4 regions of the Ammoniphilus soli genome follow, and region 1 is predicted to be linked to each of the others. Evidence: predicted binding sites of a transcription regulator. Region 1 holds the regulator's gene; each other region holds the start of a gene.
What was found. The regulator Rex, encoded in region 1, represses fermentation and respiration genes when NADH is low (regulators of the CRP and FNR family bind a similar motif). The targets are predictions, from matches to a motif close to TTGTGAAATATTTCACAA.

Region 1 (2,207 bases):
GGAACAAGCGGTAGGAATGAGACTAGGCCATGATTTAACCCGGATTCTTCCTGGGGAGTTTAAGGGAAGAGCATTTAAAGCAGGGCACGTCATCACGGAAGAGGACATTCCCTTATTGCTGGACATCGGCAAACGACACATCTATATTATGGATATCCCTGAGGGCTTTCTTCATGAGAATGAGGGAGCCGAGCGAATGGCGCGGGCATTGGCGGGGGAAAACATTCACTTAACCGAACCTGTAGAAGGAAAAGTGACGTTAAAATCAGCCATTCACGGGTTGCTAAAGGTGCGTGAAGATATTATCCATATGGTAAATGAAATCGATGGAATCTCTCTATCCACCTTACTGAACAACCGCGTGGTTGAATCCGGTCAATCTTTAGCAGGAGTCCGGCCGATTCCGCTAATTATTGAGGAAGAGAAAATTGCCCATGTAGAGCAGATTGCCTCCCAACCCGCGATAACCGTTAAGCCTTTCCATTCTTTAAAGGTTGGAGTGGTGACGACCGGAAGTGAAGTGTACACGGGCAGAATTCAGGATAAATTCGGACCCATCATTCAAAAAAAGCTTCAGGCTTTTGGTTCCGAGATGGTTGAGCAGCGGTTCGCTAATGATGAAGCGGATCATATCCAAGATGAAATCAAGCATTTTATCGAGAAAAAAATGGACTTGATCCTTGTTACAGGAGGCATGTCGGTGGATCCGGACGATCGGACGCCTGGTGCCATTAAAGGGGTAGGAGCTGACATTGTCCGCTATGGGACACCGATGCTTCCAGGTTCTATGCTTTTGATTGCATACTTTGGGAATACCCCGATCATGGGATTGCCCGGCTGTGTCATGCATGATCCTTTTACCTCATTTGATGTCTTTTTGCCGCGGATCCTAGCAGGTGAAAAGATTACAGAAAAAGACATTACCTCCTTGGGATATGGAGGATTTCATACTTGTTAGCAATTAGACGGTGAGGAGGTGAGTTTATGGAACATGCCATACCAAAGGTTACGGCTAAGAGATTGCCCATTTATTTTCGTTATCTCGATCGGCTCTCCTCCCTAGGGATCCGCAGGGTCTCGTCAGCGGAGCTCAGCCGGTCCCTGAATATCGATCCAGCAACGATACGCCGTGATCTATCTTATCTGGGAGCCTTGGGCAGGAAAGGGTATGGATATGATGTGGAATATCTGATTCAATTTCTGCGAGAGTTCTTGAAGCAGGATGAGACCACACATGTCATTCTAGTTGGAGTAGGAAATCTAGGGACGGCTTTATTGCAGTATGACTTTTTGAAAAATAATGCGATGATCGTTGCCGCTTTTGATAATGACCCTTCGAAAGTGGGACAAAAAATTAATGGCATCCCCATCTATCCTCTAAACAACTTTGATAGGATCGTCCGTGAAGAACATGCTCTAGTAGCCATTTTGACCGTTCCTGTACAGGCTGCACAGGAGGTTACGGATCAATTGGTGAAGTCCGGCATCAAGGGAATCCTAAACTTTACTCCGACTCGGCTGCAGGTGCCAGACGACATAAAAATCCACTACATTGACCTTAGTGTGGAGTTGCAGTCACTCGTATACTTCTTGAAAAAAAATGAACCGGTGGTCGTAGAAGAAGATGAATGATAAAGAAATGTCCATGGTAGATCACCTGTCTGAGCTTCGCAAAAGGCTCATTTGGGTTATCGCCTGTTTTATCTTATTTATGATACTCGGCTTTTTAGCAGCACCAGCTGTAGTCGAACATTTGAAAAACGACCCGGCAGCATCAAACGTATCTTGGCACGTGTTCGGGCTCTCTGATGCGTTGCGCATCTACATGCAGGTATCTTTTATCATTGCCTTGGTCCTGACGATGCCTGTAATCCTTTTCCATGTTTGGCGCTTCATGTCTCCAGGCTTGACTGAGGTGGAGCAGAGGGCATTGCTTACGTATATTCCTTTTGCTGTCATTCTGTTGTTGTTGGGCATAGCATTCGGATATTATATTTTACTTCCTATGATTATTGGCTTTATGTCCAATTTCACCTCGGCTCTCGGGGCAGAGGAAACGTACGGGTTGACTCAATATTTTCAATTCATGTTTAACCTGGTATTGCCCGTAAGCTTATTATTTGAGCTGCCTGTCGTCATTTTGTTTTTAACGACCATTCGGATAGTCAATCCAATTATTCTCGCCAAGTGGAGAAAATACGCAGTTT
Region 2 (2,207 bases), on a different contig from region 1:
AATCATAAGCATGGGGAGGTCTATGATGGGAATCTTGAGTGGAAATCCACAAAATGAACCAATGCATTACGGTGAGGTGTTTACAGTTTGGACTTATCTGTCCAGTGCAAAGGCGCTAGTGGCAGGTTACCAAACCTTTATAAACCATACGGGTGATGGAGACCTTCGCAATTTTCTTCAGGATTGTATTCAAACCAAGAAGCAGGAAATTACTCAGGTGGAAAATTTGCTGAAAGCCAATGGCGTAGGACTTCCTCCTTCTCCTCCAGAAAGACCTATTGCTAACTTGGAAAGCATTCCGGCAGGAGCACGTTTCATGGATCAAGAAGTCGCCACTTCGGTTAGCCGTGATATTGCAGCAGGGCTAGTTGCTTGCAGTCAAATCATTGGTCAATCGATTCGGGAGGACATTGCTGCAATGTTTGGGCAATTCCATGCATCAAAGGCCCAATTTGGACTTCGACTGTTACGCATCATGAAGGAAAAAGGATGGTTAGTTCCTCCTCCGCTTCATATGAATACGCCCGAACTTGCTCATGTATAGATCTAAAAGACCCTCGATGAGGGTCTTTTTTCTGTTCATTTATCAATTAAAAGAGGAGGGATCTATTTTTTACCTTAACATTTTAGACACAGTTTTGCCCTTAATCCGTAACAAAATAATCGGTGAACGTATGTTAATATATATTTACACAGTGATAAAAGGTTTAACACACAGAATCTAAATTAAATGGTCTTTAATTCGTTCTAGTAATACTTTTTTTGTGTGCTTTGTGAATTCATGCACAATTTTTCTTTCTAGAAAAGAAGATTGTGCATGAATTCACAAAACATAAACCCTTTTAGTCATTTTTAGTTAGTTTTGAGAGATATGACACAACATGGGTGGGATTAAAGGGGGCATAGTTTAAATTTACTGTTCTCGATAGAGACATGTGTTCATGTAAAATCTATTTGCTGCTAGCTTTTACACTGTAAAGAAAGGGGAATCTTTATGAACTTGAAATGGACATTTTTAAGCTTGGTTATCACTCTTACAACGGTGTTAACAGGGTGTGAACCATTGATGATCCTGGATCCTAAAGGACCGCAAGCTCAAACGCTAGCTAATGATATTATGCTATCGGCTTGGATTATGCTGTTTATTGTGATTGTTGTTTTTGCGCTATTGGTGTATATGCTAGTAAAATACCGTGCTTCTAAACAAAGAGAAGATTATGAACCGCCTCATATTGAAGGGAATGTGCTTGTGGAGGCGATTTGCGTGGGAATTCCGGTACTAATTGTTGCTTTCCTTTCCTTTGTTTCTGTTCAAAGCAACTATAAGGTCGAGGCAGCTCCAGAAGGATACGGAGATAAAGAACCACTGATTGTTTATGCTTCCTCCTCGAACTGGAAGTGGCATTTCAGTTATCCGGAAGAAGATATCGAAACGGTTAACTACTTGTATATTCCAACAGACCGGCCGCTTGAATTTAAACTTTACTCATACGGTCCGATCACCAGTTTCTGGATTCCGCAGCTTGGAGGACAGAAATACGCAATGAGTGACATGGTTAACACGTTACATTTGGCAGCAGACGTTCCAGGGGAATACATGGGAAGAAATGCAAACTTCAGCGGTAAAGGATTTGCAGAGAATACGTTTAACGTTACAGCAATGCCACAAGATGAATTTGATGATTGGGTAGAGGAAGTGAAAAAGACGGCACAGCCTCTTACTAAAGAAAAATTTGATGAGTTATTGGAGCCAGGCCATCTTGGACAGTCCACATACACCGGAACTCATTTAGGATTTTCACCACCGCCGGAAGGACATGATCACAAGGGGTCATCTGAAACTGAAGAAAAAGAGACCCATTCTGAAGAACATGAAGAACATAGCAGCATGGATCATTAATTTTTAATCATGGTTTAAAAAACAACGGGCTATACATTCACAAGGAATAGATTTCCTGAAAGGAGTCGGAAAAGTATGGATTTCTTTGCACGATTTGCCGTACCCCATCCAAGTCCTGCGATTTATGCATCAATGGTCGCTATTTTCCTTACTGTCATTGCCATTATCGCTGGACTAACCTATTTTAAGAAATGGGGCTATCTGTGGCGTGAATGGTTAACCACAGTAGACCATAAGCGAATTGGGATTATGTATCTGATTTCGGCTTTGCTGATGCTGTTTCGTGGCGGTGCAGATGCTATCATGA
Region 3 (2,207 bases), on a different contig from region 1:
GCTGATCACGGACGGTTTCCCAAGTTTTATCGGTAATGGTCCAATCATTCCCTTGCTTGGCGAAAACATACATATCAAGCTCTTCCACAAGCTCCTTCGTCAAGTAGTTGCGAATGAATGAAATATCCGAGTCCAATTCCCGAATCTCAAAGATCTTTTTGCGCCCTTGCCCTTTTTCCCGGCCGTACTTGAGCTGGTCTTCAGCGCTTGGGTTATCCCACTTCCGTTCAATATATTCAAACATCTTCAACCCCAGGTAGTAAGGATTAATGCTTGTAGTTGATGGTTGGACGACACCGGCATTCAGTTTGGCAAACTCAATCGTTTCCGATTCTGTCAATTCCATTTCCCTTATGATTCTTTGATGCCAATAGGAAGCCCAACCCTCATTCATAATCTTCGTTTCTAGCTGCGGCCAGAAATATAGCATTTCATTGCGCATAATTGTCAGAATGTCCCTCTGCCAGTCCTGCAGGTGTGAAGCGTATCCTTCAATAAAGAGCAGCAGATCCTTTTCCGGTTCAGGAGGAAACTTTACCGGCTTTACCTCGCTTTCCTCCAACGCCTTTCGTCTAGCTTGTTCTTCGGGATCAAGTCCCCAAAGGTCATCATACTGACCCTTTGGCGATCTTCTTGTTGCCTCCTGGCTATATTTGCGCTCGTTGCTGCTCCATCTTAATTTGGATGAGAACAAGCTTGGATCAATATGCTCCTGAATAGCTAGAATGGCATCAAGGAAACTCTCTACCTCTTGCTTTCCATAAAGAATTTCGTATTGGCGGATTCGTTCCGCACTCGCTGACATGCTTTCCACCATGTCGCGATTGGTATTTGAAAAACGAATATTGTTTTTGAAAAAGTCACAATGGGCCAGAACATGGGCAACGATAAGCTTGTTTTGTATGAGCGAATTTCCATCCAATAAAAACGCATAACAAGGGTTAGAGTTAATGACTAGCTCATAAATCTTGCTTAATCCCAGATCATACTGCAGCTTCATCCGATGAAAGGACTTTCCGAAACTCCAGTGGGAAAAACGAGTGGGCATGCCATAAGCACCAAAAGTATATATAATATCCGCCGGGCAAATCTCGTAACGCATAGGATAGAAATCCAGACCAAAGCCTACAGCAATCTCCGTTATTTCGTCGATCGCCCTTTCTAGCTGTTTTTTCTCCTCTGACGTCATTTTTTCACCTCACCTTATTAGAGCCGAAATCTTAAAATTTTCTTTTTACTAGTATATGAGATAGAAATTACCCTTTATGACTGCTATAGAAAGAATACCGGTACGAGAGGGATTTGAAGACTGTGAATTTGTTCACAGCTAAGTCCTTCTCCTTCGTCTTACAATGAAGTTAAAGGGAGGGATTAAAAATGATAGAGAACACTAAAATTGACCATTTATCCCTATTGATCCAGCAGCACCATGATCTGAAGGAACTTTCTAATACTGCACAGGAAATCATGGAGACTGCTTCTTTTGCAGAGCTAAAGAAGATAATCCAGTACCTATTCCAACGGACCATTGAGCACGTAGACCAAGAGGAAGAAATTCTTTTCCCCCTGTTAAAAGACATGTATTATCCAAATGATCAAGAAATATCTAGCTTTCTAATAGAAGAGCATGCTCAGATTAGGAAACAATTAGATGTCCTTGTCCATGAATTGGAGGCAGCGGAAAAACAACTACATCAACCGAATTTGCAATACTCGCTCCAATGCATTCTAATCAATCAGCTAGAGCACATATTTAAAGAGGAGCAAGTATTGTTCCCCCTCATCAAAAAGCACCTAAGCCGTACAGCTAAAGAATCGAGACACCTGCCATCATGATCATAGGTGTCTTTTTTTTTCTATTCTTACAGGACAAAGAAACCAACCCATTGCTGAGTTGGCATCCTGATTGAATTCGCTTTACGTAACAGCTTCTTCCTGTTTTTGAAAGAAGGACTTCAAGGCCTTATAGACCTCGCCCTTCTCTCGAATAACACAGTACTTGAACTTCGGATCGTTCACATGCTTATAGGCGGACATCAATGTCGAGTGGCGATTATATTGATTGACTTCCCCATATCCAAACATATTGGACCGCTTCATGAGCTCTCCCACCAGTTTGACGCATCGTTCATTATCAGAAGTCAGGTTATCGCCATCCGAGAAATGGAACGGATAAATATTATACTGGGACGGCGGATATCGCGTAT
Region 4 (2,207 bases), on a different contig from region 1:
AGAAAAAGGAGAGGCTGTAGAAAAATTTCTGCAGAGCCTTGTAAATCGCCATCCTGATATGCAAGGTTCCCTGCGGGGACGTGGCTTGATGCGCGGTGTAGCTTGTCGTGTGGATGGTTTGGCAGAGAGAATATGCAGTGAAGCCTTTGAACGGGGATTGATTATGGAAACCTCAGGCCCTAACAGTGAAGTTTTTAAGATTATGCCTCCTCTAATTATAGACCGTGAAGGCTTAACGCACGGATTGGAGATTATAGAAGAGAGCGTGAAAGTCTGCTTGAAGATAGCAGGGAGCTAAAGGGGAAGAGCCGGTTGCCTAGTGCAATCGGCTTTGATTTTTTGGTCCAGGAACAAAAAGACCTCATTGCTTTTTTAGCAACAAGGTCCTCTTTAAATGATTAAAAACATATTCGACTCCCTTAAGTGTTTACTTTATGTTCACGATTCATTGTTTTGTTGAAACTTGCCTTCAACCAAGGAATCATGTAACGGTCAACTCCCCAAGAATAAGTTGCCGCTCCCATGGCAAGCAGAATAATGCCCACGGTATATAATATCGGGTTCGTGCTGATGGTTCCGGCAAGCAAGAAATTCAAGTTCATGAAGATTCCAGCATAGAGAGCGATGGTTGTAAACGTACCTAGAATCAATCCTAGCCCTACAGCTACTTCGCCCCAAGCTACTAGGAAGTTAAAGAGTTCTACATTAGGAAGAGCAAAGCCTTCTAGAAACGCAGCGTACCAGCCTTGCACTACCGGCTTTTCCCCTGCAGCCTTCGCAATGGCGCCCGTAATGAATCCAGTAGCATCAAATCCATCCATGGCCTTATGCCAACCGGCCGTCAGCCATTGTATTCCTAACCAAACCCGTACAATCGTCCATACAGGTACCATATAGGCGCTTCTTAGTTTTTCTAACATCTTGATCAGATCCTCTCACTCATAGTCAATACACTTTGCAGGCCTTTTGATGGATCCTTTTTTCTGATCCATTGGATTCACCTCCTTCTTACATTTTTAGTATAATCGGTATTATTTTCTTTCGTTGTGATAAACTTCACTGGGTGGAAAATATTGATCATGTTTACAGAAAATCGATTTAAATCCAAAAAGGCTGTACCTCATCTTATTTGAGGTGCAGCCCCTTCTTCTTTAGGCAATCTTAAAACAACATATGTGCGATCAAGACAATAATAGGCAATGATATCACAGTACGAAGGAGAAAGATCACGAGTAGATCCTTAAAATGAATAGGAAGTTTCGAGCCTAGCAGTAATCCTCCAACCTCTGACATATAAATCAATTGAGTTACTGAAAGACATGCAATCACAAATCGAGTCATTTCGCTTTCAATTCCGCTTCCCAGGATAGCAGGCAAAAACATATCCGCAAAGCCGACAACGATGGAAGGAGCCGCTGCTGCTGCTTCCGGTACTTGCATCAAGGTTAACAGCGGAATAAAGGGTGTTCCCAGCCATTGAAACACGGGGGTATATTCAGCAATGATAAGCGATACCGTCCCGATCGTCATAACAATGGGAATGACGCCAAGCCACATGTCGATTACATTCTGAATACCTCCCCTGAAAAATGCGGAAGCTCCCTCGTTTTTCTTTGCTTGAACGACTGCATTGGACAGACCCCATTGGAACGGGGAGAGATGCGAAGGTATGGATTCCTCTTTCTTTTCCCTTCCTTGGTAGAAGCTATCGGCTTTTCGTGAGAGGGGCGGAATTCTCGGCATAACGATAGCTAGAATCAGGCCGGTTGCGACAATGGTCAAGTAGTAAGGGAAAAACATATGACTCAAGCCTAATTGGGCCAGAACGACAATGGAGAATGTAATGGAAACGACAGAAAAGGTTGTCCCAATCACGGCCGCTTCCCTTTGGGTGTAATAACCATCTTCATACTGCTTACTTGTCAAGAGTACCCCTATTGTCCCATCCCCCAGCCAGGAAGCAACGCAGTCAATTGAAGAACGGCCCGGCAAAGTGAATATCGGTCGCATGACTTTCGCGCATAGGGTACCGCATAGTTCAAGCAAACCGAAATCAAGGAGGAGCGGCAAAAACAATCCGGCAAACAAAAACACGGTAAACAAAACAGGTATGAGTCCACCTAACAATAATCCGCCCGTATTTTCAGACCACAGCCATGCAGGACCCAATTCTAAATACGTTAAAAGGGCAAAGACAAACCCAAGTG

Region 2: qoxA (cytochrome aa3 quinol oxidase subunit II) is a predicted target of Rex. The motif match lies at 772-789, and genes of this name have one in related genera.
Region 3: ABLT31_RS17995 (hemerythrin domain-containing protein) is a predicted target of Rex. The motif match lies at 1,310-1,327, and genes of this name have one in related genera.
Region 4: ABLT31_RS06165 (DoxX family membrane protein) is a predicted target of Rex. The motif match lies at 1,045-1,062, and genes of this name have one in related genera.

The regions. Positions count from the first base shown of each region.
Region 1 is NZ_JBEGDL010000007.1:165,540-167,746, forward strand. Features, by position in the region: gene ABLT31_RS16045 (molybdopterin-binding protein) at 1-958, shown strand, start outside; gene ABLT31_RS16050 (redox-sensing transcriptional repressor Rex) at 985-1,632, shown strand; gene tatC (twin-arginine translocase subunit TatC) at 1,625-2,207, shown strand, end outside.
Region 2 is NZ_JBEGDL010000001.1:571,552-573,758, forward strand. Features, by position in the region: gene ABLT31_RS03065 (DUF3231 family protein) at 26-544, shown strand; gene qoxA (cytochrome aa3 quinol oxidase subunit II) at 995-1,900, shown strand; gene qoxB (cytochrome aa3 quinol oxidase subunit I) at 1,976-2,207, shown strand, end outside.
Region 3 is NZ_JBEGDL010000009.1:60,058-62,264, reverse strand. Features, by position in the region: gene ABLT31_RS18000 (SpoVR family protein) at 1-1,189, opposite strand, end outside; gene ABLT31_RS17995 (hemerythrin domain-containing protein) at 1,378-1,836, shown strand; gene yhbH (sporulation protein YhbH) at 1,918-2,207, opposite strand, start outside.
Region 4 is NZ_JBEGDL010000002.1:296,272-298,478, reverse strand. Features, by position in the region: gene ectB (diaminobutyrate--2-oxoglutarate transaminase) at 1-298, shown strand, start outside; gene ABLT31_RS06165 (DoxX family membrane protein) at 420-920, opposite strand; gene ABLT31_RS06160 (YjiH family protein) at 1,162-2,207, opposite strand, start outside.